DNA from 4 places in the Vibrio celticus genome. Region 2 is predicted to be linked to each of the others. Evidence: predicted binding sites of a transcription regulator. Region 2 holds the regulator's gene; each other region holds the start of a gene.
The links. Region 2 encodes PurR, which represses purine synthesis genes. Its sites were predicted from a motif close to TNANGNAAACGTTTNCNTNA; they were not measured.

Region 1 (7,879 bases), 1.6 Mb from region 2:
TGGTCGAAAATGCCTTTGGGAGAATTAAGCATTATCGAGCTATTTCAAGTAGATATGACAAGCTAGAAAGGAATTATGCCAGCATGTTATCGCTGGCATTCATGTTAATGTGGCTACCGATGTATTGTTGAACGCGAAATGTACAGCAAAGATCAACACGCCCTAGTAGCGTCATTGTTTTTTTCATGTTGAACATTCCTAAAGTTGGAAGCCCTTGGTGGGCCCGATGTTTTTAGGAATGCTATTGTTTGGGGAGTAAATAGGGCAAAAAACGAAGTCACATAAGATCTTAATTTATATTTAAGTTATTTATTGTAAAGGGTTTTTCTTTATCCTTTGAGAACTGTTGCCCGACAGCGGTGCAGTAGTTAAGCATTAATGTTTCCCACTGCTTTATGATTAAAGGCTCTTTAACGCTTAGCTTTAAGCTCTTCCAAGGTTGTAGGCAGGTCGATTTGGATTCAGGTTTAGATAGCCGAGCGAATAAATCTTCGGATGGAACCACTCTCAATAACGCAACCAGCGACTCCATGTAGTTGAGGCGGAACTTCTCCATGTTGCCTTGCTTATAAGCAATGTGAGAAACCATCATATAAACCAACGCATTTTCGATCGTAGAGTTTCCTGAGGTATTGGTTAGGAGCTCTTTTGCGGTTTGCAGATCTCTCAGTTTGAAATGAATGATACCGACCCAAAGTTTTAGTTCGTCTGGCAGTAACTTAAATCGAGTTTGAACAAGATTGGTGAACGCAATGAGCTTCTTCTGATCCGTTTCAAATAGAGCAAGTTGTCGTGCAATCAGAGTAGACGTCATGGTGTTGAGCTTGATGCCATCAAACGTGATGGTTTTTCCACTCAGCAATTCGCTGACTTCGGTATTATCGACTGACCAGTCTGGCGACAATGGTGCAGGCAGAGCAAAGTAGTTAGCCAACTCTCGGTTGATCTCCATAACGCTGCTGCTGATGTTATTAACATCAATAGAGTAAACCCCACCAAACGCCAACTTCCCTGAGTTTGGGTAAATCAGGCTTATTTTAGCGACGAGGCGTTTATCTACTTCTTGATCCTTCAGCTGAATGTTAAGCAGGTAATCACTGGTGCGCATGTTCTTTGCGCCCGGAAAGAAGGGAGAGCTGTCTATAGGGTCAAGGAAGTAGCTTGGCGCATCTTGGTTAGCAAGATCGGTGTAGGCGTATTCAATCTGCTGTTGAAGTATTAATGCTTTTACGACTTTTCGGTATTTTCTGGAATTATCGCCGATGGCATCCAATCGATTCAGGAGAAGTTCGACCTTAGGAATCAATCGTTGGTCGCGTTCGACTTCAGAAGCACGAGTCGAAGATTGCCAAAGCATATAGCCCATTACCGCAGTGCTGATCAGCAAAACCAAAGACACCACAACAAGCCAAGGATTAACTGGATTGGAGGTAAATCCTTTTTGACTGGTTGGAGATTCTATGGCGGCATCATCCTCTTTGAAATCAGGGGAAGCCGCAGCAAAGCTAACCGAACTTGGGTTTAGGAAGTAACCCTTGCGTGGGTAAGTCACCAGTATTTTGGTCGCGTCGCTATCAGGTAGGTGTTTTTGAAGTACTGAACGTAAGGTACTGATTCGGTTTGTCAGAACATTTTTTGAAATGAAGTTACTTTGCCATACAGATTCAATGATGCGCTCAGCAGCGAGCGGTTCACCCACGCTAGTCAGAAACAGTTCGAGTAATTCAATAGAACGAGGTTCTAAATCGATGACCTGCTCGTCGCAACTTAAGACTCGTGTGTTGGGGTTGAATTCCAAGCCTTCAATATAAATAGAGGCTTGTTGGTCTTTGGCGCTAGAGAGGTAATCTTGCATAGAAAAGGTGACGGTTTATAAAACCTAAATTCTAGCTGTTTTTGTTATTAAAAACAGCTAGTAATTCACAGGGTGATTGGTATTAAGACGCGTAATTCACCGAGTAGCGAGTTGGTTTGTGGTTCATTGCCAATACGATGTTCAATACTGCGGTGCCTAATACAGATACGGCAATCACCCAAGGTGACACGAAGAAGAACGATGCAAACAGAATACATGCATCAATACCCATTTGTGTTTTACCTACCGAGATACCGTAGCGGTCTTGGATAAACAAGCACAGTACGTTGAAGCCACCCAGACTTGAGCGGTGACGGAATAGGATTAGCATACCTAAGCCCATTAATAAGCCGCCGGCAACAGCACAATAGATCTCGTTATGAACTTCTAGCGAGATAACTAAGTATAAATGATCGGCAAACACAGATACTAAAGCACCAGAAATCGCACTGCTAATAGCAAAGCTACGGCCGAATCGTTTCCATGCTAATAAATAGAATGGGCAATTGGCAACAAAGTACAAAATACCAAAGGTTACAGGCAAGAATTGACTCAAAAGCAGAGCCAAGCCAGTAGTACCACCGGTAAGCAGGTTCGCTGACTGTAAAAAGAAGACGCCTAACGCCACTAAAAACGTGCCAGTGAGAATCGCTACCCAATCTTCTTTACGTGAGTGTTTTTCCATCGTTTTTATAATTACCTAACCAATAAAGGCGTGCATAGTAGAGAAAAACCTTAGCTTTCGGTAGCTTGAGGGGCAAAATTAAGGTAAACCTATGTAATCTGCGTTTTACAGGGTGTAAAGCGTAAAATTGACAGTAAGCGTCATCTTTGGTTGGATAAGCCAAATAACATGATGAATCTTATATGTGATTATGAAAAAACTGCATGATAAAATTGCAATTAGCTCTTTATGACCTAGATCAAATTATGTAGAATGCGTCACATCAAAACGGTGAAGGAAACGTTTGCTTTCGGTCGTTGTGTGGTTTTTTTGAAACTTTCAGTACAATCTGAGTCAGGAGATACAGATGCTTAAGCGTGACATGAACATTGCTGATTACGATGCGGATCTATTCGCAGCTATCCAAGAAGAAACTCTTCGTCAGGAAGAGCACATCGAACTTATCGCTTCAGAAAACTACACAAGCCCACGTGTAATGGAAGCTCAAGGTTCTCAACTTACAAACAAATACGCTGAAGGCTACCCAGGTAAGCGTTACTACGGTGGTTGTGAGTACGTAGATAAAGTTGAAACTCTAGCAATCGAACGTGCATGTGAACTGTTTGGCGCTCAATACGCAAACGTACAACCTCACTCAGGTTCTCAAGCAAACAACGCTGTATACATGGCACTACTGAATGCTGGCGATACTGTTCTAGGTATGAGCCTTGCACACGGTGGTCACCTAACTCACGGTTCTCCAGTAAACTTCTCTGGTAAGCTTTACAACATCATCCCTTACGGTATCGATGAAGCAGGTCAAATCGATTACGAAGAGATGGAAGCGCTAGCTATCGAGCACAAGCCTAAGATGATCATCGGTGGTTTCTCAGCTTACTCTCAAGTTTGTGATTGGAAGCGCATGCGTGAAATCGCTGACAAAGTAGGTGCTTACTTCTTCGTAGATATGGCTCACGTTGCTGGTCTAATCGCTGCAGGCGTTTATCCGAACCCAGTTCCACATGCTCACGTTGTAACAACGACAACGCACAAAACGCTTGCTGGTCCTCGTGGTGGTCTTATCCTTTCTAACGAAGGCGAAGATCTTTACAAGAAACTAAACTCAGCAGTATTTCCAGGCGGCCAAGGTGGTCCTCTAATGCACGTTATCGCTGGTAAAGCAGTAGCGTTCAAAGAAGCTCTAGAGCCAGAGTTCAAAGAATACCAAGCTCGCGTAGTTGCTAACGCAAAAGCAATGGTTGCTGAATTCCTAGCACGCGGTTACAACATCGTTTCAGGTTCTACAGAGAACCACCTGTTCCTAGTTGACCTAATCGACAAAGACATCACAGGTAAAGAAGCAGATGCAGCATTAGGTGCAGCGAACATCACTGTGAACAAGAACTCTGTACCAAACGATCCACGTAGCCCGTTCGTTACTTCAGGTATCCGTATCGGTTCTCCTTCTATCACTCGTCGTGGTTTCTCAGAAGCAGACGCGAAAGAGCTAGCAGGTTGGATCTGTGACATCCTAGATAACATGGGCGATGAGTCTGTTATCGAAGCAACGAAAGCAAAAGTACTAAATATCTGTAAGCGTCTACCGGTTTACGCATAATTTTTCTGGCTCAAATAGCTTAATTTCTGTGTCAAAGGTGCTCATTTACATTCGTAAACTCCGCGCCTTTTCCTTGAACTAAAGCTATTTGATTGAAAAATACGATTTGAAAGGCTCCTGTTGGGAGCCTTTTTTGTTTTTGAAAATTGGTTATTACGGGTATTAAAAAGGGCTGATGTTTGCACATCAACCCTTTGTGGTTTTCTTATGTTGGTTCTACTTTCTGATACTAAGCAGGGTGCCAGACTTACACTTGAATGAGTAATAATGGCGGCTCTCGTTGAATTTGCCTAAGCCTTCGCCGTCACAGTAGTCGATATTGATATCACGCATCACTTCTAGCGTATCTTCGTTGTTTAAAGCGAATTTAGAGCCATCAGAGCAGACAATGCGTACTCTTTCATCATGGCTTACTGAGTAAATATCGACTTCGGTGTTACACAGCTCAAAAGAGGCTTCACGAAAGTTGTCTTGCTGTGTATTTGAAGCGCAACCTGCAGTCAGTGTTGCAGCGAAAACTGCCAAAAGTCCGAGTCTTTTCATTGTTAATCCTTCGCTATCATCAGATTGGGTGATGAGTTTTATAGGCTATTTCAGGTAGCCTATACAACAATACGCTTTGGTTCAAGGAGCGTTCGTTGACTCTAAGATATAAAAGTATAGATGTAGACAGATAATTTATAACTGGCTAACTACATGTTTATCCAATACGTATCACCAATAAAAAAGACCAACACTGAGGTTGGCCTTTCAAAATCAAGCGTGTTCTAAATGACTATCGAAACTGTTTGGCTTCTGGAAGGAACTCAAAACCAGCAGACGCAAGTTTAGCGATCAATGCTGCTTTGTCGATCTCGTAGAAGTTGACCACTCGATCCAAATCACCACCGAAGTCGTCACGTAGCTTCATGTTGACGATGCTCATCAACATTACAGGATCCATCTTTTCAAAATTAGCGAGGTTCATATTAGTCCTCGAAATCTGAGATCAGCAGGTTCGCAGCGGCAAATGCTGCACGCTCACGCGCTTCTTTAGGAAGAGATTCATCTGCAGCAAGGTCGTTCAATGTTTTTACCGCGCAGGTGATCGCTTTAGGGATATAGCCTTGGTCGCCACTGCCAATTTGAGAATACAGTTCACGCACCAAATCACAACAATCGTATACTTTCATTTTTATACCTAACCAAATGATAACTGATCTCAATATACACATAGAGATAAGCAAAAACAAAGTGGATCTGATTAAGTTCAGAGTTAGTTTGTTCTTGCTCAATATCTCATTCTGTTGATGCTCAACGTATCACTTTGCTAGCTTGCTAACTAAGCCGGATATTGACTGCTTAACCAGAGACTTGCTGTTCAAGTTGATAAGTAACTTCATCAGCAAGGTTGAGTTGCTTGGCTAACTCTTTGAGGTAGGCCTTCTCCATGAAGTTTTGTTCATCCGCTACAATCAAAGACGCTAAATAGATCTCACTCGCTTGTTGAGGTGAGGTCGCGAGCTGAGCGATTTCGCTTGGATCGAGCGGTTTGTGCAGCTCTTCAGAGACCAATTTAGTCAGTTGATAATCGGCACCCATGTTTTCGACGGCTTGTTCGATCTTAGCCATCTCTTCTTCATCAACATGACCATCGGCTTTGGACGCTGCAATCATCGATCTGAGAATCAGCACGCTATGGTTTGAGTCGTTCTCATCAAACTGAGCCTGTTCGACATTGGGTGTCTGACCTTGTTTAGACTGGTAGTCGTTGTAGACCTTATAAGCGAGAGCACCAAGTGCTGCTGCCCCACCAATGCCAGCGGCTTTCTTACCCATTTTTTTGGTTTTCTTCGAGCCCATTAACGCCCCTAGCAGTCCACCGCCAACTGCGCCTGCACCGAAGGCTCCGAGTGTACTTTTACTGCTACTCTTGCCATTGCTGCCTTGAGAAAGGCCACTTAAACTTGAAGACCCTTGTGAAAGTTTCTGAGTACCTTGTTTTACGAGATCTGATTTAAGTGCTTGGTTCAGTAAGCTTTTGATATCCATCGATACCTCCAATGGTGAGCATGTCCAAAAAGTTGATGACACCAATATACGGATTTGAAGATGAACAGGAGATTAACTTACGTTATTTACTCTACTGATAAATGGAAGGGAGTTTGAAGGGAAAAAATAGGTATAAAAAAGGCCACCTGATGGTAGCCTTTCAATGTTTATCTAGTGAGTAATCTGATTACTAAGCTAGTTGAGCTTTAAGGTGCTCGATAACCGTGTCCATTGCGATAGCTTCTTTATCACCAGTACGACGGTTTTTGTATTCGAAGTTACCTTCGTCCATGCTGCGATCGCCGATAACGATAGTGTGAGGGATACCCACAAGCTCGATATCTTTAAACATAACACCAGGGCGCTCTTTACGGTCATCGAATAAAACTTCGATACCCATAGCTGTTAATTCAGCGTATAGCTTCTCAGCTGCTTCTTTAACACGCTCAGATTTGTGCATGTTCATTGGTACGATAGCAACTTGGAACGGCGCTAGTGCGTCAGGCCAAGTGATACCGAATTTATCGTGGTTTTGCTCGATAGCAGATGCAACAACACGTGAAACACCGATACCGTAACAACCCATTTCTAGGATAACGCTCTTACCATCAGGACCAAGCACGTTACAGTTCATTGCTTTAGAGTAAGTATTACCCAGTTGGAAGATGTGACCAACCTCGATGCCGCGCTTAAGTTGGATAGTACCTTGACCACATGGGCTTAGGTCGCCTTCAACAACGTTACGTAGGTCTTCAACTTGAGCAAGCTCTACGTCACGACCCCAGTTGATACCAAAGTAGTGCTTACCGTCTACGTTTGCGCCAGCGCCAAAGTCGCTCATTACAGCAACAGAGCGGTCAACGATGAATGGTAGCTCTAGGCCTACAGGGCCAAGTGAACCAGGACCCGCACCAACAAGTGCACGGATTTCTTCTTCAGAAGCCATCTCTAGCGGAGAAGCAACCTGTGGAAGGTTCTCTGCTTTCACTTCGTTAAGTTCGTGGTCACCACGGATGATTAGCGCGATGATATCAGCGTCTACTTCATCAGAAGCTTTAACGAATAGAGTTTTAACAGTCTTCTCGATTGCTAGACCGTGTTGCTCTACCAATTCTGCGATTGTTTTTGCGTTTGGCGTATCAACCAGTTCCATCTCTTGAGTTGGCGCTGCCACTTCTTCAGTAGGAGCTAGTGCTTCTGCTTTCTCGATGTTCGCTGCGTAATCAGACTCAGAAGAGAATGCGATTAGGTCTTCGCCGCTTTCAGCAAGAACGTGGAATTCTTGAGAGCCGCTGCCGCCGATTGCGCCAGAGTCTGCCAATACTGGACGGTACTCAAGGCCCATGCGGTCGAATGCTTTACAGTAAGCATCGTGCATCGCTTGGTAAGACTTTTCTAAGCCTTCTTTATCGATATCAAAGCTGTACGCATCCATCATAGAGAATTCACGTGCACGCATTACGCCAAAACGAGGGCGGCGCTCATCACGGAATTTAGTCTGGATTTGGTACAGGTTTAGAGGTAGCTGTTTGTAAGAGCTGATCTCGTTACGTACTAGGCTCGTTACCACTTCTTCTGCTGTTGGGCTAAGAACAAATGGACGAGAGTGACGGTCTGTGAAACGAAGTAGCTCAGGCCCCATCTTTTCAGAACGGCCAGTCTCTTCCCAAAGCTCAAACGGTTGAACTACGGGCATCAAGATTTCAACGGC
Region 2 (7,879 bases):
CACTTAGATAAGTTCTCGTTCGTGGAAGCGTACAATAATGAACTTGCGCACTTGGTTGAAGCGGGCTCTGATTTCTTCTTAATGCCTTCGGAGTTCGAACCGTGTGGCTTAAACCAAATCTACAGCATGGCTTACGGTACTTTGCCGATTGTTCGTTCTGTGGGAGGTTTAAAAGACAGTGTGAATGATTACGATGAGGAACCTGAAGTCGCGACTGGGTTTGCTTTTGAAGAGCCAACACCGCAAGCGTTATTGGCTGTGTTACATCGTTCATTACTGCTTTACGCACAAAACCCATCTGAAATTAAGCGTGTTCAGCTTTATGCGATGCAGCAAGATTTTAGTTGGGAAGATGCGGCTAAAGAATACCTAACTATGTACCATTCAGCATTTTAACTTGTTGACTTAGTTTTAAAATTAGCTGGCGAGCGACAACCGCTCGCAATAAATGAAGGCGCTCTAATTGTAGAGTGCCTTTTTGTTTCCTGGTCAGATCACATCACGTTTACGAAGACAAAGCTTGCAAACTCATTTTAGTCAGGTAGAAAAGGTGAGGTAGGTATTCACATGACTAATGATAGGTTTGACACTATTATCACTTAAAGTTCTTAATAGCGTGATATCCTTAGTCATCGCCTCGTGATGAGGCATAGCTCCATTCCAATAATTAAAGCGATAGGTATGTCTGAGAGTTTACTATTTCATAAAACATTTACTCACCCTACGAGCGATGAGTGGGTTGTATTTGTGCATGGCGCAGGAGGCAGCTCCTCCATCTGGTTCAAGCAGATCAAAGCGTATAAACAGCATTTCAACTTACTTCTCATTGATCTGAGAGGGCACGGTAAATCAGACAATATACTTAAAGGGCTGATTTCGAATCGTTATACGTTCAAATCAGTGACGCTTGATATTCTTAAAGTGTTAGACCATCTTAAGATCCGTTCTGCACATTTCGTTGGCATGTCTTTGGGCACGATTATTGTGCGTAACGTTGCCGAGTTAGCGGCTGGCCGTGTACGTTCAATGGTACTAGGTGGTGCCGTGACTAAACTCAACACTCGCTCTCAAGTGTTAATCAAGTTAGGTAACCTCAGCAAGCACATCATTCCTTATATGTGGTTGTACAGTCTTTTTGCTTACGTTGTGATGCCACAAAAAAGCCAAAAAGAATCGCGTCACCTATTTATCCGCGAAGCCAAAAAACTGTGCCAGAAAGAATTTAAACGCTGGTTTATCCTCACGGCTGATGTAAACCCCTTGATGAAGTATTTCAAAGACAGAGAATTGCCGATCCCAACCCTTTATTTGATGGGCGAACGCGACTACATGTTTATTAAGCCTGTAAAAGAAATGGTCGCAGCGCATGAGTCGAGCGAGCTAGTAGAGATTCCGAATTGTGGGCACGTATGTAACGTGGAAAACCCGGAAGAGTTTAATCAGCGTTCGATTGCGTTTATTCAAAAACAAATTCAGTGATTTTCTAGGCGTGAAATCAAAGATGATTTAATCGAATTGAAATAAAAACGGGAAGCTAATTTTAGCTTCCCGTTTTTATTTGGAGGAGGTATCTGACCGAATCGTTCTATCAGGTCACTGAAACCTTGCTATTCAGGTGAGGCAGCACCGCACTGCCAGCAAGAACCGAATTGCGCTTCGTTGACTTCATGACACTCACCACAACGCCACTCTTCATAGATGATCGAATCTTGCTGCTTTTGGTAGTCATTTACGAGCATGCGAGCTTTACTGGCCAATTCTGGCTCATATAACCATACGTAAGGGTCAGTTTCTTCAGTGAATGGGATTTCCCCTTTCAATCCGAACAACCCCTCACCACGGACTTCACAGGCGATATTCTCGCTTTCTAACAATCCACAGATGATATGAGCTTCTGTCGGATTCGATGCACTGAAGATTTTCATTGAAATAGAACCTTATTCGGCTATCTGTGTTATTTAGCTATTATAAATTATTTAGCTATTATAAATTATTCAGCTATATACGTTATTCCGCCACAGGCGCTGAACGAAACTTACCCATCAACCATTTAGCAACTATTGGGAATATCCCCAATAACGCAAATGACAATAGTACTGAAGGGGAGACGATGCCTGAAAGTGAATCAATTTCTGCGAGCTGAGTACCAGCATTCAAGAAAACCGCCGTCCCCGGTAACATCCCGATCTGACTTGTAATGTAATAACGACTCACTGACATCGGTGTTAGACCCATCAATAGGTTGATAAGGAAAAATGGGAATACAGGAATCAGACGCAGAGAAAATAAGTAAAATGCGCCGTCTTTTTCAACTCCCTTGTTAATTGTCGCCAATTTGTCACCAAACTTGGTTTGAATCCAGTCACGCAACAAGTAACGGCTACTTAAGAAGGCTAAGGTCGCACCGATCGCACTTGCGAAAGATACTAGCAGCAAGCTATTCCAGAAGCCAAATAGCGCAGCCCCTAATAGGGTCACAACAGCGGCTCCGGGAATGGAGAAAGCCGTAATCATGACATACGCGACAAAATAGATAGCGGCAGCAGCAATAAAGTTGCTGTCAATATAGTCATTTAACACAGCTTGTTGGGCCTTAGCATTTTCAAGCGTTAAGTACTGGCCGAAATTGATGCCTAACACCACGATGGTTACGACCAACACAATACCCAATATCATTTTCTTACTCATTGATACTTCCTCTAAATTTTCAATGCATACCGATAGTATAGATAGACAGGCAAAGCATAGATTAACTTTCATCAGATATAAAAAAAGCCGCAGTAAATGAACTGACCCCCAATAGTTGGACACCAATTATTGGGGGTCTTTTTATGTCCAAATATAGCCGAGAGCTAAAATGTATCATTGCTAAGCAATACTTAGATGGCACGTCATCTCTCTACTTAGCAAAACAATATTCAATTTCTTCAAGGCAGATACGGTATTGGGCTCAAGTCTTTGCCATCCATGGTACTGATTCATTTTTACCAACTAAGCATGCCGCGACTGCTCAAACAAAACGAAAAGCATTGAATTTAATGTGGACGAATGAATGGTCTCTCACGCACACTAGCGCAGTATTAAACCTCTCATCCCTGGGATACTCTCTGTCTGGCTCAAACGATTTAATGAGCTCGGTATCAAGGGGCTCAAAATGCGCCAGAAAGGAAGACCCTCAATGAAACAGCAACCTCAACGAACCACTAAGCCTGATAATGAAATGACACTTGAGGAGCTAAAAGAGGAGTTAGTCTACTTACGAACCGAGAATGCTGTTTTAAAAAGTTGGAAGAGTTGGAGCAGGAAAAACCGTCGAACAAAGAAAAAGCGGTCATAGCTCTAACTCTTAAAGGCAAGTACCCGTTGAAGCACTTACTGCAGACTCTACAGCTGGCAAAAAGTGTCTTTTATTATCAGGCTCAAACGAGCAAGCGCCCAAATAGCTACGAACGTGAGCTGCGGTTGATAAAGTCAATTTATCATGAACATAAGGGCCGATACGGTTATCGTCGTATTCATTTAGAACTAAAAAATCAGGGGGTCGCGCTTAATCACAAAACGGTTCAAAGGCTTATGGCTCAGCTCAACCTTAAATCGACGGTCAGGATTAAAAAGTACCGTTCATACCGAGGAGAGTCTGGAACAGCTGCTCCCAACGTGCTTGAAAGAGATTTTAGTGCGACTCAACCCGATGAAAAGTGGGTAACTGATGTCACGGAGTTCAAAGTCAAAGAGCAGAAAGTATACTTGTCTCCAGTTGTCGACTTGTTTACTCAGGAAGTGGTAGCTTATAGAGTGGCCAAAAATGCCTGCTTGCCGCTTGTCACGGATATGCTGACGGAGGCTATATCAACGCTTAAACCCAACTCAAAGCCAATTATACACAGCGATCAAGGTTGGCAATATCGCCATCGACAGTATCAGAAAAAGGTAGCGGAGAGTGGGTTAACGCAAAGCATGTCGAGAAAAGGTAACTGCTTGGATAATGCTGTTGCTGAAAACTTTTTTGCTTTACTCAAAACCGAGATGTATCACAACCAAAGCTTTGAAGATGCAGATGCTCTGATAGAGCAAATTAAAGAATACATCGAGTACTACAATACCAAACGTATAAAAGTGAAACTAAAAGGCCTGACTCCGATAGAATATCGAACTCAGGCCTTGAAAGCCGCTTAACAGAAATGTCCAACTTTATGGGGTCACTTCAAAATGCGGCTTAGTTATGTATATAGATTGCACTGACAAAGTTAATTGACGCGATTGATAAGCTCTTCACGACGCTGCTGAGGTATAACAGACCAATGTGTTCCATTGATCGCGCCTTCTAGCGCCCAAAGTAGTTCAATACTGACAGAAGACGCATGCGATTCTTTGATGGCGTTAAATGCGTTTACAGAGCCAGATTCATATAAACGTTCTACAGAATCGATCCCTGCCTTTTTCAACATACGCTCGGTAGCGAGTCGAAGATTAGGCAGATCCTTGAGTCGGGTCGGCTTGGCAGAAGACTGCTCAGCTTTTTCTTCTTTAGCAAAACCTAGAGACGTGGTTGCAAGCTGCAAGATTTTCTCTTGATCTTGCCAGAGGCCTTCAGGTAAAGCGAAATATTTAGTAACGACAGGGAAACCACGTTTTTTGTAGACGTATGGTTGAAACCCTTGTTGTTCGAATTGTTTCGTTGTGCCTTTGTCTGCGCGTATGTGCAACTGGTCATTTACAACCAGAGCAAACATAGTGTCATCAGCAAAAAGACCGAAGCCACCAAACATTGAGCGTGATTTTATTTTTCCTAGGGACTCAAATAACTTCATCGAGTCCTTTAGTATCGGTTTATCCATGTTATTTATCTCGGTGTATTTGAACTACGCCACCAAATAAGCAGGTCCGAGAGATTAGCAAAATGTTGCAATTAAATTGTCAATAAGCCGTAAATTACTAAATTATTAGTAGTTACTGCATTTTGCCATCGGTAACCCCGCTACCATACCAACGAGTGGTTTAGGCCGGAAGCTTTGCGTCTCACTCTTTCGAGTGGTTTGCCCTGTGCGTGACTGATTGAATAGAATAAAGTTTTTGTTGAATGAAGCTCACAGTTGATATTTCAAAATGTGACATTGCTTCAATTAATGATCTTTCATTTATGCATAAGGGTTCATTATGGTTGCTGATAAAAAAAGCGCACCTAAAGGTGCGCTTGATGAAATTAAACTCGAATTATCAATTAATTTAACGTCTTAACTGTACTTCGTTCAACAATTTCAGGGTGCATTTCGAAGACGCGTTTTTCGTGGTCTTTGTCTTTGATGCGCTCCAATAGAATTTCGAATGCATTCTTACCAACACGACGTTTTGGTTGGTGAACTGTCGTTAACGGCGGAGAGAAGTATTCAGCGAGTTCGATGTTGTCGTAACCGATCACTGAGATATCTTCAGGAATGCGGATGCCTTTTTCTTGCAGTCGGCTCATTAAGCCGAGTGCCATTGTGTCGTTAAAGCAGAATACTGCCGTTGGACGATCTTCCATCTCAACGATTTGTTCTGCAGCAAGAACAGCCGTATCACACTCAAAGTTGCCTTCGATGATCATATTTTCATCAGCAGAAATCTTTGCTTCGTTGAGTGCGCGCTTGTAACCGGCAATACGTTCAACACATGCTGCTTTGTCTAAGTGGCCACTTAAACATGCAATCTTAGAGTGACCGCGTTCAATAAGGTATTTGGTCGCTAGGTAGCCACCTTCTTCTGAGTTATCGATGATCTTATCAGCCTGAGAGCTCTCTGGACCCCAGTCCATGATAACTTTAGGGATGTCAGCGTGACGGTCTAACATCTCTCTTAGTTCTTCAGTTAGGTCAGAACACATAACTAAGATGCCATCTACACGTTTCTCTGCAAGCATTCGAATGTAGTCACGTTGCTTCTCATAGATGCCGCCCGTATTACACAGGATCAAAGTGTAACCTTGACGGTAGCAGTAGCTTTCAACACCATCGATAACTTCAGAGAAGAATAGGTTAGTTGATTGAGTCACTAGCATGCCAATAGTGCGTGTTGTATTACATTTCAAGCTACGAGCAACAGCACTTGGTGCATAGTTCAGTTCATCTACGGCTTTGTTTACTTTTTCTTGAGTTGCTTCTGCAACAAAGCGAGTTTTATTAATTACGTGAGAAACGGTTGTTGTTGATACGCCGGCTAAGCGAGCGACATCTTTTATAGTGGCCATGGTTTTATCCTATTAGAAGCTACTTTCCCAAAGTACGGAATAAAGTAGCCGTTAAGCTACCTAACTAAGAGCTTAAATTTGTAGGGCTCTTTGGGTACTAAAGTGCTAAAAAACAAAAAACCGCTATTGAGCGGCTTGTCTTAACACCGAAATGCTCTGAACTTTAATAAGCATAGCATTTCGTGAATGTTTCATATTTTATCGTTTGCGGTCACAATTTTAGACTGACTAGAAATTACTCGCAATAAAATTCACCCAGAAATCCGGGTGAATTGTCACATTCTGCTGAATTTATTTACCTAGTCATCCAATAAGCTATTCACCGGCTAAATATTGAGTGTCTAATTGACAGAATGCGAGTAGCAAAGATGAGACGGAGGCGTAGAAACCGAATTCATCAACGTCATGACATTTCACGTTGAACTTTGGTACCCAAGTCAGCAATTGTTGTTCGATAAACTGCTGTTGAACGGCAAATGAATTCTCTAGCTCTTCTTCAATATCCGTTTCGTTTGAACGAATGATTAAGTTACCAAGGAAATCGAGTTCAATAGCAATGTGGTCTGCTGGCTCTTTTAGATCTTGGTTCACGACTAAGTTGTGTTTAGCCATGATCTCTTCCATATCTTTTGCTGGCTTATCATTCAAGAGGCCAGTTTCGCCGATATACATTGAAGCGTAAGGAAGAGCGCCGTGTTTATCTGTCTTTAAGAATAGGTCGCAAAAGTCTGCAGACAGTTCTAGCTGAGCATCTTCACGTGTTTGTAGGCGGTTCAGCGCATCCACTAACTTATCAATCGCTGGCTTTAGTGTCTCATTTTCGCCTAAACCAGTTAGGAAAGAACGAATTTCAACAGAGTGGTAGTGATCGAGTTCTTCTTGAGTGAGCTCTTTGGCAAATAAGCTTGATAGCCACCAGTATATTTCTGCTCTTTGCTCGTTGAACGCTTTCGTATCTTTCATTTGTTAGATCCTGACTTAGTCTTGTGATGTTGCTTATATGCATCTTGAAGTCACTTGGGCATAAGCACACCAAGGCTGAATAACAAGGCTATTTGCAAAACGCAAAGTTACTCGTTAGTAGTAATGCCTATATTGAATTGCGATGGACGATAAATAGCAAGGTTTAAGATTGTCTTGTATCAAAAAAAATCCATGTTTCTGGCTTTTATCTTCTGTACCACTAGAATTGTTACTAGTTATGAATAGAATAGTCACTGAAACTATTAAATAAGAAAAGTGGTGTAGATGAGCTATCACGTATTAGTCGTAGAAGATGATGTGGTAACCCGCAGTAAACTGGTTGGATACTTCCAGAACGAGGGTTACACAGTGAGCGAAGCAGAAAGCGGCGCTCAAATGAGAAACGTGTTAGAAGAAAACAACGTTGACCTCATTATGCTGGACATCAACTTACCAGGCGAAGATGGATTGATGCTAACTCGCGAATTACGCAGTCAATCAGACATTGGAATTATTTTAGTTACTGGACGCACGGATAGCATCGACAAGATCGTTGGCCTTGAAATGGGCGCTGACGATTACGTTACTAAACCCTTCGAACTTCGCGAGTTATTAGTTCGAGTTAAAAACCTACTTTGGCGTATCTCTGCTGCTCGTAAAACAGCAGCGGGCGCAGTCGAAGAAACATCA
Region 3 (7,879 bases), 1.3 Mb from region 2:
AACTAAACCTTCACCATCGGTGTTATCACCAATGATCTCTCCATCATCTAGCTTCTTAAGTGTGTTTACGGCACCTGCTAGTTCAGCTCTCTCAGTCAGGCGATTAGCGAACTGATAAGCATCTTCTTTAAATGGCGCAGTGACATTACACCCTCTCCCACCTTCACTAAAAAATGCTTGAGCAGCAGTGATGAATTCACCTTGTTCTGGCTGGAGTGCTGTATAGGTAAGTTGTTGGCTGGTTTGGCGAGCAAATAATGTGTGAATGAATGGCGATTTGCTTTGCCCAATAGGGTTACCGAAAACGGCATAACGATCTACTTGCTGTGTCATATCCTTACCTAACAGAAATAAAAAAGGGTCATCTATATAGATGACCCTATCACTATCCCTATAAGGAAGGAAGAACTACCAAACTCGAGGCTTTAGGTAGTCGCTATAAAGCCGAGCTTCTGGTGAACCCGCTTGTGGTTCGTAGCGGTATTCCCAACGAGCCAATGGCGGCATCGACATTAATATAGACTCTGTGCGACCACCGCTTTGTAGACCAAATAGGGTGCCACGGTCATACACTAGGTTAAATTCAACATAGCGGCCACGACGGTATAGTTGGAAGTCACGCTCACGTTCGCCATAAGGTGTCTCTTTGCGTCGTTCTACAATTGGTAAGTACGCCGCAGCAAAGCCTTCACCGACCGCCTGCATGTAAGCAAAGCTCTTATCGAAACCCCACTCATTTAAGTCATCAAAGAACAAACCACCCACACCACGTGTTTCATCTCTATGTGGAAGATAGAAGTACTTATCACACCACTCTTTGTGCTCTTGATAAACATCGTCACCAAATGGCGCACAAAGATCTTTGGCTGTTTGATGCCAAGATTGGCAGTCTTCGTCGACAGGATAAAATGGCGTTAAGTCAAAACCACCACCAAACCACCAAATCGGGTCTTCCCCTTCTTTTTCTGCTATGAAAAATCGAACGTTCGCGTGTGAGGTTGGGATATATGGGTTTTTAGGGTGGATAACTAACGAAACCCCCATAGCCTCAAACTTACGTCCGGCCAATTCAGGGCGATGAGCTGTAGCTGAGGCAGGCATAGCCTTACCCGCTACGTGAGAGAAGTTAACCCCACCTTGCTCAAATACCGCACCGTTGGTCATCACACGAGTTCGACCACCGCCACCAAGGCGCTCGCCAGGCTCACGCTGCCATGCATCTTCTTCAAACAGTGCAGTACCATCAGCTTGCTCAAGCTGCTGGCAAATCGAATCTTGTAGGCTCAGTAAAAACTGTTTTACTGCTTCTTTATCAATTGCTGACATCTTTCTTCCTCTGCAGGGTTTAACCCTGTCTTAATATTTTCGACGTTTTTGCATCTCTAATTTCGCTTGGCTTCTCACGACCACCCGTTTGGCCTTCTAAAATAGCCACCAAATGTTGGCCAAGTTGCTGCTTAACTTCTTCAGTCGTCATACAAGGCGGTTCACCTGTCAGGTTAGCACTGGTCGAGGTTAACGGCTTACCGAATTCACTACACATTCTTTGAACTAAAGGGTGATCAGTCACTCGTACCGCGATGGAATCAAACTGACCACTTACCCAGTCAGTAACTTTGCTGCTGGTTGGCATGATCCAAGTGACAGGACCTGGCCATGTCGATTTCACTGTTGCCAACTGTTCTTCCGTCAATTGGCTTTCATCAATGTAAGGTAACAGTTGCTCGTAACTCGCAGCAATTAAGATCAACCCTTTCTCGATCGGTCGTTGTTTTAGGTCGAGTAATTTCTTGATGGCTTGTGGATTATCGGGATCACAACCGACCCCAAAAACGCCTTCGGTCGGGTAAGCAATGACTTCACCTTGTTGTAATGCCTGCAAAGTATGTTGAAAGTTATCCACGGGTTGCCTCATTAATTCAGTTATCTAACTCACTAAGTGTACAAATTATCATTCACTGTGACTAAAGCTATTTGTTTATAAAATGTATCAATTAACAACTTAGACTGACGCAAACGTTTTCCTTAAGCAATTTTACCCGTATAATGCGCGCAAAATATCTAATCACTAATTAAATCGTACCTGAAGGAGTTTGAGATGACTGTCGGTATTATCATGGGTTCTAAATCTGATTGGCCAACAATGAAGCTAGCTGCAGAAATGTTGGATCAGTTTGGCGTGGCGTACGAAACAAAAGTGGTTTCTGCTCACCGCACACCTCAGTTGCTTGCAGACTACGCAACCAGTGCGAAAGAGCGCGGTATTAAAGTGATTATTGCTGGTGCTGGCGGTGCAGCGCACCTTCCGGGCATGGCGGCTGCTTTCACAAGCGTACCAGTTCTGGGTGTTCCAGTTCAGTCTAAAGCACTGAAAGGCATGGACTCTCTGCTTTCTATCGTGCAGATGCCAAAAGGTATTGCGGTAGGTACTTTGGCTATCGGTGAAGCTGGCGCTGCCAATGCCGGCATCCTAGCGGCTCAAATCATTGGTACACACAATGAAGAAGTAATGGCGAAAGTAGAAGCGTTCCGCTCTGAGCAAACAGAAACGGTACTTGCTAATCCAAACCCTGCAGAGGACTAATTCCCATGCATGTTCTTGTGTTAGGCGCGGGCCAACTTGCTCGCATGATGTCCCTAGCTGGGGCACCGCTGAATATTGAAACTTCTGCTTTTGATGTTGGCAGCAAAAATATTGTTCACCCATTTACGCAAGCGATTCTAGGTAACGGCTTAGAAAATGCGATAGAGCGTGCGGACGTCATTACTGCTGAATTCGAACATATTCCTCACGATGTACTTGAGTTGTGTGAACGCAGCGGTAAGTTCTTACCGACAACAGAAGCAATCAAAGCTGGCGGTGACCGTCGCCTTGAAAAAGCTCTGTTAGACGAAGCAAACGTGAAAAACGCTAAGTACTACGTGATCAACTCTCGCGAAGACTTTGACGCTGCAATTGCTCACGTTGGCTTGCCAATGGTGTTGAAGAGTACACTTGGCGGCTACGACGGCAAGGGCCAATGGCGCTTAAAGACATTAGACAATGTTGACGCGACTTGGGCAGAAATGGCTGAGTGCATTGCCGCAACAGACAACCAAGCCATTGTGGCTGAAGAGTTTGTTCCGTTTGACCGCGAAGTATCACTGGTTGGTGCCCGTGGTATCAATGGCGAGATTCAAGTGTATCCACTGGCTGAGAATGTTCACACCGACGGCGTGTTGAGCTTATCAACAGCCATTGACGACATTGAACTGCAAGAGCAAGCAAAAACCATGTTCACCGCAGTTGCAGAGCGTTTGGATTACGTTGGCGTACTCGCGCTAGAGTTCTTTGATGTTCAAGGTTCACTGCTGGTGAATGAGATTGCACCACGTGTTCATAACTCTGGCCACTGGACGCAGCAAGGCGCTGAAACTTGTCAGTTTGAGAACCACCTACGTGCCGTATGTGGTATGCCACTAGGCAGCACTAAACTGATTCGTCCAACCGCAATGATCAACATTCTTGGTGAAGATACCCTACCTGAGGCAATTCTTGCTCAAGGTGGTTGTCATGTTCATTGGTATGGCAAAGAGAAGCGTGCAGGTCGTAAGATGGGCCACATTAACGTGAGCGCTGACTACAACGCAGAGCTACAAAGAGCATTGTGCTCATTGGCTGACATTCTTGATAAGCAAGCCTACCCTGCTGTGCATAAGTTTGCTGAGCAGATGAAGTAAGCCTACATTGGTTTATTGATATAAAAAGTTCATTGGATATAGAAACGGCGCTCATTGAGCGCCGTTTTTTTGTTTCTGGTCATTCACTTACTGTGATTAACATGACTACTGAGATTGAATGTGATGACACTTGCGATCAGCACATTGTTTTTTGGTACCACTGGCTGTTTTCTTCTCAAGTAACAACGGGAACTGGCACTCTTCACAACGACCTATAACTGGTGGTTGGTTAACTGCGAACTTACACTTAGGGTAGTTATCACACGCATAGAAGGTTTTGCCATAGCGAGATTTACGCTCAACCAAATGGCCTCTGCCGCACTCAGGACAAGCAACGAGTGGCTGCTCTTCAGGTTGTTCTTTTGGTTGATCCAAAGATTCGATGTGATTACACGTTGGGTAGCTGCTACAACCAATGAACATCCCAAAGCGGCCTTGCCTTAATACCAATTCGTTTTGGCATTTAGGACACGGCACCCCCAGCTCTTTCACCACGTGGCCATCGTTTTGATGCAACGGCTTGATGTAATCACAGCTCGGATACTGTTTACAGCCTAAAAATGGACCGTGCTTACCATGGCGAAGCTGAAGCTCTCCACCACACTGTGGACATGGTTCATGCTCTAATGCATGTTCATGTGCTGAAAAAAGCTGATTATCAATCTTACTACTCATGACAAGCCTGTATTAATGCAAGATACCTTGCTCTTTGGTGTACAACAGCTCTTCCATTTGCGTGTAAGCACTTTCATTACCCGGCACATTAAATAGCACCATTAAGATAATCCATTTCAGATCATCCAATTCAAATTCGTTGGTCTCAAGCCCCATCACACGATCAATCACCATTTCACGAATCTCTGTCGTGAGTACGTTGATCTGTTCTAGGAACAGTAAGAAACCTCGACACTCCATATTAATACGTGAAATCTCTCGACTGGTATAAACACGCATCGAGGTATTGGAGCACATAGTAATCGCCGCTTGGTTGTCGGTATCTTGCAGTGCAGCAAGATCTTCTAACCAATGGAGGGCCTTATAAATATCATCTTGGTGAAACCCTGCTCGAAGAAGCTCATCTTCCAGTTCGTCTTGATCCACCTGCAATTCAGAATCGCTATGGATGTAGGTTTCAAACAAGTACATCAGTATGTCCATCATCATAGCTAGCCTCTCCCCTTTCGAATATAGCCACCGGAAACTGCAACAACATGCCCTGAGAGCTCAAGCTCTAAAAGCTGCATCATGACCTCATGCACAGGTATATGGGTTCTCTGTGCCAAAATATCAACGGGTGTCGCCTCTAATCCTACGTTAGCTAACAGCTGTGGAAATGGCAATTGTTCATTTTCACTCTTGTTCGGCGTAGGTTCGAACAAACTGGGCTGCTGATCTATGGACCAGTCTAACAGACTCTTTATTTCAATTAGAACATCTTGAGCGCTCTGTACCAAACATGCTCCTGCCTTAATTAGACTGTTGCCTCCGCGACTGGTTGGGTTATGAATCGAACCGGGAAGTGCAAACACTTCGCGACCTTGCTCCATCGCATAACGCGCCGTAATCAGAGAACCGCTTTTCTCAGCCGCCTCAACAACAAGAGTCCCCAAAGACAACCCACTTATAATACGGTTACGCCGAGGGAAATGTTCAGGTCGAGGTTTAGCGCTTGGACGGAACTCTGAGATCAGCGCACCATTCTCACAAATTTTATCCGCTAGATTTCGGTGACGTGCAGGGTAAATGGAATCCAAGCCAGAACCCAATACAGCAAAAGTTTCCCCTCCTTTATCTAGAGCACCATCATGAGCATAACCATCAATACCGAGCGCTAAGCCACTGGTGACAATCAAACCGTTTTGGACAAACTCTTTGGCGAAGGACTTCGCGGTTTGCAGCCCTTCGAGACTGGCGTTACGACTGCCGACCATAGCGATTTGAGGCTCAATCAGTTTTTCAACGTGCCCCTTAACGAAAAGCACGCTTGGCGCGGAGGCTGTCTCATTCAGCAGTTTGGGATAATGAGGGCAATTAGGGGTAATGATGTGATGGTTGGACTGCCTTGCTAGCCACGCTAAGCAAGCCTCCACTTCTCTAGGAGCTTGCTGTCTTAAGTAGGAGATCTGCTTAGCAGACAAACCAAGCGCTTGCAGTTGCTGACTTGAGTAACCAACAATATTCAAAGGGGAATCAATACTCAGCAGTCGAGAAAGGCGCTTGCCACCCAATTGCGGAACAAAACTTAGAGTTAACCAAGCACTCAGTTGTTGCTCATTCACTCGGTGCCCTTAGCTTCTTCCTTCAAAGCCAGATCCAAAGGTGATACCGCCAGAATATCATTACTAACCGGTTTTGAGCTCTGAGTGATCAAGGCCAAGCTAAAATACTCATAAGGGCGAATGACCATCAAACTACCAAGTGAGGTACTTGGCAGCTGCACCTTATCGCTCGCCGCAGACTCTTTGTAGCTGTATTCACCTTGCTTACCAAACACCACAGCTCCGCTTTCACTGAGCGTAAACATAGAGCCTTGGCGAAGATTGTCCTGTGAGCCTTTATTAATAACGATCACTTGATTCTTTGCGCTGTATTGGCTGCCATCTAATGAACCCAAGATATTAGCAAACTGCCCCGCAGCACTAGGCGCTGGATAAAATGTGGTTGAGAGCTTCACCTGATCAACGCCAAGTTCAGGTAACACGAGGTCATTAAGTAACACCTCTTGCAGTTGAGTCTCTATCTGTAAACTACTGAACTCAGCATCCACCTCTTTCAAGCGCGCCGTGGCGACCAAACGCAAAGAGGTAATACTCGCTTGAGGTTGTTGCCTTTGATAAGTCTCGACGGCACGGTAGATACCCCATTTTTGATGCTGCTGGTTTCCCGAAATAAACAATCGGTCTTCACCCGATAAGAAGCGTTTGCCATCACTGGTCCCTAACACTCGTTGCGCTGACTGGATATCTTGCTGCTCAACCAAGCGGTCAGATTGTAGATAAGGAAGAACCAATCCTTCATTGACGGTTGGCACCGCTTTCTTCTCCGAAACACGAATCTTAGGGCTCAGCTTGATGACCGGTTTAAGACTCAATACCGGCTCACCATTAATCCAAACCAAAGACAGTTTATCTCCGGGGTATATAAGATGAGGGTTTTCTATCTCAGGGTTTACCTGCCACAACCTTGGCCATAACCACGGGCTATCGAGATACATCGCAGATATATCCCATAAGGTATCACCCTTTACCACCACATACGCCTCAGGTGCGCCCTGCTTAATGGTTAAAGGTTGAGCGCTATTTTCAGCCGTAGCGGCGAACGAAAGCGAGGCACAAACAAGAGAAAAAATGGGAGAAAAATGACGCATGACCTAGGTTCCTTGGTCTGAATATATGACATCTGATTTGAGAATTACCTTCAGGATGCTGTCATTTGACCTCTAAAATGTCTAGAATTGAGCCAACAAGGTTTAAGCTGTTTCGGCACAGTTCAATATTTCGAGTGTATATGTCTGTATTACAAGTATTAACATTACCAGATGATCGTCTACGTACCGTGGCGAAACCGGTAAAAGAAGTTACCCCAGAGATTCAAAAGTTCGTTGATGACATGATTGAAACCATGTACGACGAAGAAGGTATCGGCCTTGCGGCAACGCAAGTAGATTTCCACCAACGCATCGTTGTTATCGATATTTCAGAAACACGTGATGAGCCAATGGTGCTTATCAACCCTGAAATTACTGAGAAGCGCGGCGAAGATGGAATCGAAGAAGGCTGCCTATCTGTACCAGGCGCTCGAGCTCTAGTACCTCGCGCTGCAGAAGTAACGGTTAAAGCATTAGACCGTGACGGCAACGAATTCACATTCGACGCTGACGACCTTCTGGCTATCTGTGTTCAGCACGAACTTGACCACCTAGAAGGCAAGTTGTTTGTTGATTACCTATCGCCACTAAAGCGTAAACGTATCCAAGATAAGCTAGCGAAGATCAAACGTTTCAACGAGAAACAAGGTTAATAACCGCTGCTATTACTAAATTAGAAGGAAGCCTACCTTGAGTCAGTCTTTAAGAATTGTCTTTGCAGGTACTCCGGATTTCGCCGCCCGTCACTTGGCGGCGTTGTTGTCTTCGGAGCATGAAGTTGTTGCTGTTTAC
Region 4 (7,879 bases), 1.5 Mb from region 2:
AGCCAAAACCTGCGAAAGTGATTCCGCCGCCTCCTGAAGAGAAGTGGGACTACGTTGAAACGCTGCCAAGCCGCGAGATTGAAGTAAAAGCCAAAGAGCAGCAGATCTCTAAGATCCCTTACATCATGCAATGTGGCGCTTACAAAACCTCGTCGCAGGCAGAAGCACGTAAGTTGGATATTGCCTTCCAAGGTATCTCAAGTGAGATCCGCAAGAAAGATGGCAGTAGCTGGTACCGTGTGGTTCTAGGTCCATACAAGTTGAAGCGCGACGCAGAGCGCGATCGCCATAAGCTGCAACGAGCGAAAATCGAACCTTGTGCTATTTGGAAAGACACCGATTAGTTTTAAGTTCAGCGGCAGTCTCTTTCTTAATAAAAGCCGAAAACAAACACCGAAAGCCTCCCATTGTGGAGGTTTTCTTTTATCCCCCTCCCCTTTAACCAAATTTCCTTACAACTTCCGCCGATAAGTTTGCACGACATCACTCACCCTTCCTTGAATTATCCGAGCACCATCCTCATATACTTTTTATACCCAAAGATAAGAAATATTAAGAGGCCCTACTCGTGACTACCATTGTATCTGTACGTCGTAATAATAAAGTCGTCATCGCGGGTGATGGACAAGTATCTCTAGGCAATACTGTAATGAAGGGCAATGCCCGTAAAGTACGTCGCCTATACAACAACAAAGTACTGGCAGGCTTTGCTGGCGGTACTGCTGATGCTTTCACGCTATTCGAAAAATTTGAAAGCAAGCTACAAATGCACCAAGGCCACCTGACCAAAGCTGCCGTTGAGCTAGCGAAGGATTGGCGTAGCGACCGTGCTCTACGTAAGTTAGAAGCACTGTTAGCAGTAGCGGATGAGACCGCTTCACTGATCATCACAGGTAACGGTGACGTAGTTCAACCTGAGAACGACCTGATTGCGATCGGTTCGGGCGGTAACTTCGCTCAAGCAGCCGCTACTGCACTATTAGAAAATACTGATTTAGATGCGCGTGAAATCGCAGAGAAGTCGCTGAACATTGCGGGCGATATCTGTGTCTTCACCAACCATCACCACACTATTGAAGAACTAGAAAGCACCGTTGAGCTGCCAAAGCCAGAGTAACGACCGCTTCCATCAATAACGTTGTATTCAACAGTGATTAAAGAATTAAGGAAAAACCATGTCTGAGATGACTCCTCGCGAAATTGTTCACGAACTCAATCGCCACATTATCGGCCAAGACAACGCTAAGCGCTCAGTGGCTATCGCTCTTCGTAACCGCTGGCGCCGTATGCAGCTTGAAGAAAGCCTACGTGTTGAAGTATCGCCAAAAAACATCCTGATGATTGGCCCAACGGGTGTAGGTAAAACTGAAATCGCTCGCCGCCTAGCGAAATTAGCAAACGCGCCTTTCATCAAGGTAGAAGCGACTAAGTTCACCGAAGTGGGTTACGTTGGTAAAGAAGTTGAAACCATCATCCGTGATCTAACGGACGTTGCGATCAAGATGACGCACCAACAAGCGATGGAAAAAGTACAATACCGCGCTGAAGAACAAGCTGAAGAACGCATTCTTGATGCCCTTCTACCACCAGCGCGTGATGCTTGGGGTCAGAACGAGCAATCAACTGAAGACACCACTTCTTCAAACACTCGTCAGATTTTCCGCAAGAAACTGCGTGAAGGTAAGCTAGATGACAAAGAGATTGAAGTTGATGTAGCCGCACCGCAAATGGGCGTTGAAATCATGTCACCTCCAGGCATGGAAGAGATGACAAACCAGCTGCAAGGCATGTTCCAAAACCTAGCGGGCGACACCAAGAAAAAGCGTAAGATGAAAATCAAAGACGCATTCAAAGCACTGACGGAAGAAGAAGCTGCGAAGCTTGTGAACCAAGAAGAGCTGAAAGAGAACGCGATCTTCAACGCTGAAAACAACGGCATCGTATTCATCGATGAGATCGACAAAATCTGTAAGCGTGGCGACAGCTCAGGCCCAGACGTATCTCGCGAAGGTGTTCAGCGTGACCTACTGCCTCTTATCGAAGGCAGCACAGTATCAACCAAGCACGGCATGGTTAAAACTGACCACATCTTGTTTATCACATCAGGCGCATTCCAAGTGGCTAAGCCATCTGACCTGATCCCTGAACTGCAAGGTCGTCTGCCAATCCGCGTAGAACTTGAAGCACTATCAGCACATGACTTCAAACGCATCCTGACTGAGCCAAAAGCATCGCTAACAGAGCAATACATTGCCCTAATGAAAACAGAAGATGTCAACATTGAGTTCACTGAAGATGGCATCAACCAGATTGCGGACGCAGCATGGCGCGTAAACGAAACCACTGAGAACATCGGTGCGCGTCGTCTACACACAGTGATGGAGCGTCTAATGGATGAGATTTCATTCGAAGCAACAGACAAAGCTGGCAGCAAGCTAGTGATTGATGAAGCTTACGTAACATCGAAACTTGGCGAATTCGTTGAAGACGAAGACCTAAGCCGCTTCATCCTGTAGCACACGAAACTCCAACTTATTGCTCTATCTCAAAGAAATAGCAGCTAATAAGCGAATTCAAGGCCCACTTTCGAGTGGGCTTTTTATTACCCGAAAAATGGGCGTATACTCAAATCACAGTATGAAACGAAGACTTACAAAGAATTAGACCTACGATGAAACAATCTCTACTGATCTGGCTTGATGCCGCACGACCAAAAACTCTGCCTCTCGCACTTGTCTCTATTCTTACAGGAAGTAGTTTAGCGTTCGCCGGTGGTCAGTTTTCTTTATCGATAGCCCTACTGGCATTTTTAACCGCCACCCTATTACAGATTTTATCGAACCTAGCCAATGACTATGGCGACGCAGTAAAAGGCACAGACAACGAAAATCGTCTGGGGCCAACACGTGCCATGCAATCTGGCGCGGTAACAGCGAAAACCATGAAGCAAGCGATCATCCTCAACATCGTGTTTACCATGGTCGCTGGGCTGATTCTTATTTTTCATGCCTTAACCTCGATTGAAAGTATCTTATCTTTCATTGCGTTAGGCATATTAGCCATTGTTGCTGCCATCGCTTATACCGTCGGTAATAAGCCTTATGGCTATATTGGCCTTGGCGACTTATCGGTATTTATCTTCTTCGGTTTATTAGGTGTTTCAGGGACTTACTTCTTGCACACTGGCCATGTTGAACCAAGCCTATTCCTTCCGGCATTGGGCTGTGGCTTGATGGCGGTTGCGGTACTCAATATCAACAACATGCGTGATATCGAAAACGACAGCGAATGTGGTAAGCGCACCATGGCGGTTCGCCTAGGACAACGCAAAGCCAAACACTATCATTTTGCTCTGCTTGGCCTCGCCCTTGCGTCTTTCGCTATCTACCTGCTTATTCAAGAAAAGCCGGTCTGGATCAGCCTGCCGTTTTTGCTAAGCATTATTATTGTTTACAAGCATGGCAAAGCCGTTTGGGAAACCGAAAAGCCAGCGCAGATTGCACCAATGATGCCCGTGATTGTGAAATGCTCACTGGTCACTAACCTATTGTTTGCAGGGGTTGTCGTAGCTCAAACTCTATTGAGTTAAATGAGACTAATCATTGCAAAGGGATCAAGCGCCGATATACTCAAAGTAAGCTCATTGTTCAAAAGGTATACTAATGGAATACAACACTTCAGCACTGTGCGACATATATTTGGATCAAGTTGATGTCGTGGAGCCAATGTTCAGCAACTTCGGTGGACGTGCATCCTTCGCAGGACAGATCACGACATTAAAGTGTTTTGAAGACAACGCTTTGATTCGCTCTGTACTAGAGCAAGACGGTCTGGGACGTGTGTTGTTAATCGATGGTGGCGGCTCACTACGTAAAGCGCTGATCGATGCTGAGATAGCCCTACTTGCCGAAGACAATGAGTGGGAAGGGATTGTGGTTTACGGCTGCGTTCGTGAAGTCGATGAGCTTGAAGACATGAACCTAGGTATCCAAGCCTTGGCTTCTATCCCTGTTGGTGCGAGCCAAGAAGGTATCGGTGAATTAGACGTTCCAGTGAACTTTGGCAGCGTGACCTTCTTACCTGAAGATTGCCTCTACGCAGACAACACCGGCATCATTCTTTCTGCCGAACCTCTAGATGTAGAACTCGATTTGGATGTCGAGGAAGAAGACGTCGAGTAACTCTCACTCAGCTTCAAATAATAAAACAAATCATAAGAACACAAACAAAAACGCCCGCTACTCAGTAGCGGGCGTTTTTTTAAATCTGAAGAGTCGATTACTCTACTTCATCCATTTTACCAAGAAGGTTACGGATGCGATCTTGCCATGCTGAATGCTCTTCCTGCATTTGCTGAGTTTTTTGCTCTAGCTCGTGACGGCTTGCTTTAAGCTCACCAGCTTCTGTTGCTAGTGCTTGTTTCTCTTCTTTAAGCTCTTCCACTTCCATTTGAAGAAGTGCAATTGTATCTACTGCTGTTTGAATTTTTGCTTCTAGCTGCTCTAGTACTTCAAAAGACATTCTGGCCTACCTTTAAGTTATCCGTTTGATGGTGAAGGTTCACTCCACTTATTTCCCCATTCTACTCAGCAGAGCAAGGATAAACACTCAATATATTCGATATTTTGCGCCATTCGATGAAAAAAACAGCGCTTTTTACCGAATATTGACGTGAACGATTACCGCCACAGCGGCAAACCGATTATTTTGATGAATAATAACTGTTTTCCACTGCGAATTGATCGAGAGCAATCTCCAAAAAACAAAAAGGCAAACGTTTCCTTTTGGATATGGTAAAATTCGCCGCGAAATTTCTATTCCCCCTTTGAAAATTTTGGAGTCCGCATGAAACGCGATTTAGCAATGTCATTCTCTCGTGTCACAGAAGGTGCAGCACTGGCTGGTTACAAGTGGCTTGGCCGTGGCGATAAAAACGCTGCAGATGGCGCTGCTGTAGAAGTAATGCGTAGCCTATTAAACAAAACCGAAATTAGCGGTGAGATTGTTATCGGCGAAGGTGAAATCGATGATGCACCTATGCTATACATCGGCGAAAACGTAGGTGTGGGCGGCGACGCTGTCGACATCGCAGTTGACCCAATTGAAGGGACACGCATGACAGCAATGGGCCAATCAAATGCATTGGCTGTATTGGCTGCGGGCGAAAAAGGCAGCTTCCTTAAAGCACCTGATATGTACATGGAAAAGTTGGTTGTTGGCCCTGGCGCTAAAGGCGTGATTGACCTAGAACTGCCACTAACAGAAAACCTAGAAAACATCGCGAAAGCACTAGGTAAAACACTCGATACTCTAGTTGTAACCACGCTTGCTAAGCCTCGTCACGATCAAATCATCGCCGACATGCAAGCTATGGGCGTTCGTGTATTTGCTGTGCCAGACGGTGATGTTGCGGCCTCTATATTAACGTGTATGCCAGACAGCGAAGTAGACGTCATGTACTGCATCGGCGGCGCACCTGAAGGTGTTGTTTCGGCTGCGGTAATTCGCGCACTCGACGGCGACATGCACGGTCGTCTTCTACCTCGCCACGAAGTGAAAGGCGACACAGAAGAGAACCGCAAGCACGGTGAACTTGAACTTGAGCGCTGCGCAGAAATGGGCGTAACGGCGGGTATCGTATTGAAGATGGAAGACATGGCACGCAGCGACAACGTTGTATTCTCAGCAACAGGCATCACTAAGGGTGACTTGCTAGAAGGTATTTCTCGTCAAGGTAATATCGCAACCACAGAAACCCTGCTTATCCGTGGCCGCTGCCGTACAATTCGCCGCATCAAATCTATCCACTACCTAGAGCGTAAAGATCCAGAAGTAGTAGGTCATATCCTGTAAGCCTAAATTCGGTGAAACAGAATATTCCAAGGCTGATACCTAGTATCAGCCTTTTGTTTTATTAGCGCATCAGAATCTGACCATGGCAGCCAATAGAGTAAAACGCTATCTATAGAGTAAATTATCATCAATATAGTAAATGGTTTGCTTTATAAACACCTTGCCTCATAATAGTAAAGTTCATTAGGTAGGGATAGTATGAAAACAAGCGACAGAATCTTACAGACCATTAAGCGTCAAGGCGCGGTAACCGCGAAACAACTGTCAGAAGAATTTGGCATGACGACAATGGGGGCAAGGCAACATCTGCAAAGCCTGGAAGATGACGGTATTCTTGCGTTTCATGATGTGAAAGTGAAAGTGGGTCGCCCGACTCGCCACTGGTCCCTGACTCAACAAGGTCATAGCCAATTTTCAGACCGACATGGTGAACTCACCATTCAAGTGATTGATGCTGTCGAGAATCTATTTGGTAAAGAAGGGCTGGCTAAGGTTGCTGCCGAGCGTGAACAACACACTCTTAAGCAGTATCAAACTGCGCTGTCTGGCTGTGATTCACTCATCAGCAAGCTTAAAAAACTCACCCAGCTTCGTGAAGACGAAGGCTACATGGCTGAGCTTCAAGAGCATGATGAACACTACATCTTGATTGAGAACCACTGCCCTATCTGTAAGGCTGCAACTCGCTGCCCTAGCCTGTGCCAATCTGAGCTCAACGTGTTTACTGAGTTACTAAAAGATGAGTGTCACGTGAGCCGTACAGAGCACATCATTGCTGGCGAACGACGCTGCACTTACACCTTAACACCCGCCCTTTGATTGCAAAGGTAATCGGCTAATACCGTCTCAATATTGAGAAAATACAAATAGATTAAAATTTGTACAGATTTCTTTCTTAAGCTTAGAGCATATGAAACACGCTTAATGCTAAGGAAGGAATGATGGCGCATCCACAACCCGCTCAAAAACTGCCACCCTTTGATGAACTTGTCCAACTCGCGAAAAGCGACCCGAAAGCATTCAATCAATTCAAACACGAGATGTGCGAACAGATGATTTGTTCGGCTTCAGACGTGATGCAAGACCGACTTCGCGCGCAGCAAAGTCACATCGACTTAGTGGTTAGCCGTTGTAAAAACCCACACCACGCCAATGTCGTACTCATGCAAGAGCTGCGCTGTCAGGTCTGTAAGTTCCAAGATGCACTCGAAGGGCGCTGCGGCTTTGAAGAATCTCTGCCTGAAAATGTCGTGCCTTTTAAGCCGAATACCGAACCTAAAATGTACTGAAATTAGCAAAGCACTAAAAAGAAAAAGGGAGCTTAATGCTAATGCCGTTCACTTAAGAGTGAACGGCATTTTTGTTCTTAGCATACCGTTGTGGTCTGGGTTTAACTGTTCTAGGGAATGTCCTTTCCCTTCGCCCTTCAAGTATTAAGCTTTCAGCCATGTTGTGGAACCCCTTTAGCTGACGAGGTATTGCGCCTGGTGTTGAGTAAGGTAAGCCTACAAGTAACGCAGATACATGAGCTAATGTGCCGTTAAAACTGAGTTGATAAGGAAGGTAATTTCCCTTTAGATTGAAGCAGAGCTCGACCATCTGGTATCGGATTAAATTGTAAGTAAGCAAGATGCCCCATAACTCCTGCTTTACCAGTTCTGGTAAACGACTTCGCAGCGTGAGACGATTTCCAAGCATGTATTGTTTCTGCTCTCGGTAGCCTAGCTCAATTTCCCAACGATGTTCATAAAGGCCTGCAATATCTTTTGATGGGTAACGCAGGGAGTCCGTCATGGAGGTTAATACTTGGTCATAGACAGGATCTTAAGCTCTAAGCTATTTATTTAGATAGAAAAAAGGCTTCATTTATGATCAGATAATCGTCGCCAAACAAACCACCCATATCAACCGTGAAGCCGATGACGATTATCTCCCTACAAAAGCAGTTTAAGCAATTCTTTAATGCTGATAGCCTTCAAAAAATGGCGAAAAGTACAGGACTTATGAAGCGATGTCGGGCTATCTT

Region 1: the regulator PurR is predicted to act here: its motif matches at 2,812-2,831, upstream of glyA (serine hydroxymethyltransferase).
Region 3: the regulator PurR is predicted to act here: its motif matches at 2,009-2,028, upstream of purE (5-(carboxyamino)imidazole ribonucleotide mutase).
Region 4: the regulator PurR is predicted to act here: its motif matches at 4,767-4,786, upstream of glpX (class II fructose-bisphosphatase).

What each region holds. Positions count from the first base shown of each region.
Region 1 covers NZ_AP025463.1:762,845-770,723, forward strand. The annotation lists gene OCV19_RS03625 (IS5 family transposase) at 1-131, shown strand, start outside; gene OCV19_RS03630 (winged helix-turn-helix domain-containing protein) at 290-1,855, opposite strand; gene OCV19_RS03635 (YitT family protein) at 1,938-2,540, opposite strand; gene glyA (serine hydroxymethyltransferase) at 2,887-4,137, shown strand; gene OCV19_RS03645 (hypothetical protein) at 4,354-4,680, opposite strand; gene OCV19_RS03650 (DUF4250 domain-containing protein) at 4,913-5,104, opposite strand; gene OCV19_RS03655 (YaeP family protein) at 5,106-5,309, opposite strand; gene OCV19_RS03660 (tellurite resistance TerB family protein) at 5,479-6,168, opposite strand; gene OCV19_RS03665 (proline--tRNA ligase) at 6,359-7,879, opposite strand, start outside.
Region 2 covers NZ_AP025463.1:2,315,296-2,323,174, reverse strand. The annotation lists gene glgA (glycogen synthase GlgA) at 1-396, shown strand, start outside; gene OCV19_RS10455 (alpha/beta fold hydrolase) at 682-1,479, shown strand; gene OCV19_RS10450 (putative signal transducing protein) at 1,608-1,925, opposite strand; gene OCV19_RS10445 (TVP38/TMEM64 family protein) at 2,008-2,688, opposite strand; gene OCV19_RS10440 (transposase) at 2,832-3,182, shown strand; gene OCV19_RS10435 (IS3 family transposase) at 3,295-4,176, shown strand; gene OCV19_RS10430 (TfoX/Sxy family DNA transformation protein) at 4,248-4,838, opposite strand; cyclic di-GMP riboswitch class I at 4,966-5,051, opposite strand; gene purR (HTH-type transcriptional repressor PurR) at 5,222-6,226, opposite strand; gene torD (molecular chaperone TorD) at 6,542-7,189, opposite strand; gene torR (two-component system response regulator TorR) at 7,475-7,879, shown strand, end outside.
Region 3 covers NZ_AP025463.1:3,567,939-3,575,817, forward strand. The annotation lists gene aroE (shikimate dehydrogenase) at 1-333, opposite strand, end outside; gene hemF (oxygen-dependent coproporphyrinogen oxidase) at 409-1,326, opposite strand; gene OCV19_RS16035 (L-threonylcarbamoyladenylate synthase) at 1,346-1,903, opposite strand; gene purE (5-(carboxyamino)imidazole ribonucleotide mutase) at 2,099-2,584, shown strand; gene OCV19_RS16045 (5-(carboxyamino)imidazole ribonucleotide synthase) at 2,590-3,720, shown strand; gene OCV19_RS16050 (DNA topoisomerase family protein) at 3,826-4,395, opposite strand; gene OCV19_RS16055 (DUF494 family protein) at 4,408-4,884, opposite strand; gene dprA (DNA-processing protein DprA) at 4,887-5,999, opposite strand; gene OCV19_RS16065 (LysM peptidoglycan-binding domain-containing protein) at 5,996-7,087, opposite strand; gene def (peptide deformylase) at 7,228-7,740, shown strand; gene fmt (methionyl-tRNA formyltransferase) at 7,778-7,879, shown strand, end outside.
Region 4 covers NZ_AP025463.1:239,373-247,251, reverse strand. The annotation lists gene OCV19_RS01130 (SPOR domain-containing protein) at 1-344, shown strand, start outside; gene hslV (ATP-dependent protease subunit HslV) at 569-1,117, shown strand; gene hslU (HslU--HslV peptidase ATPase subunit) at 1,176-2,516, shown strand; gene OCV19_RS01115 (1,4-dihydroxy-2-naphthoate polyprenyltransferase) at 2,672-3,589, shown strand; gene rraA (ribonuclease E activity regulator RraA) at 3,663-4,181, shown strand; gene zapB (cell division protein ZapB) at 4,279-4,521, opposite strand; gene glpX (class II fructose-bisphosphatase) at 4,846-5,853, shown strand; gene OCV19_RS01095 (helix-turn-helix transcriptional regulator) at 6,052-6,672, shown strand; gene OCV19_RS01090 (DUF3135 domain-containing protein) at 6,795-7,142, shown strand; partial or broken gene OCV19_RS01085 (transposase) at 7,195-7,662, opposite strand; partial or broken gene OCV19_RS01080 (IS4 family transposase) at 7,773-7,879, shown strand, end outside.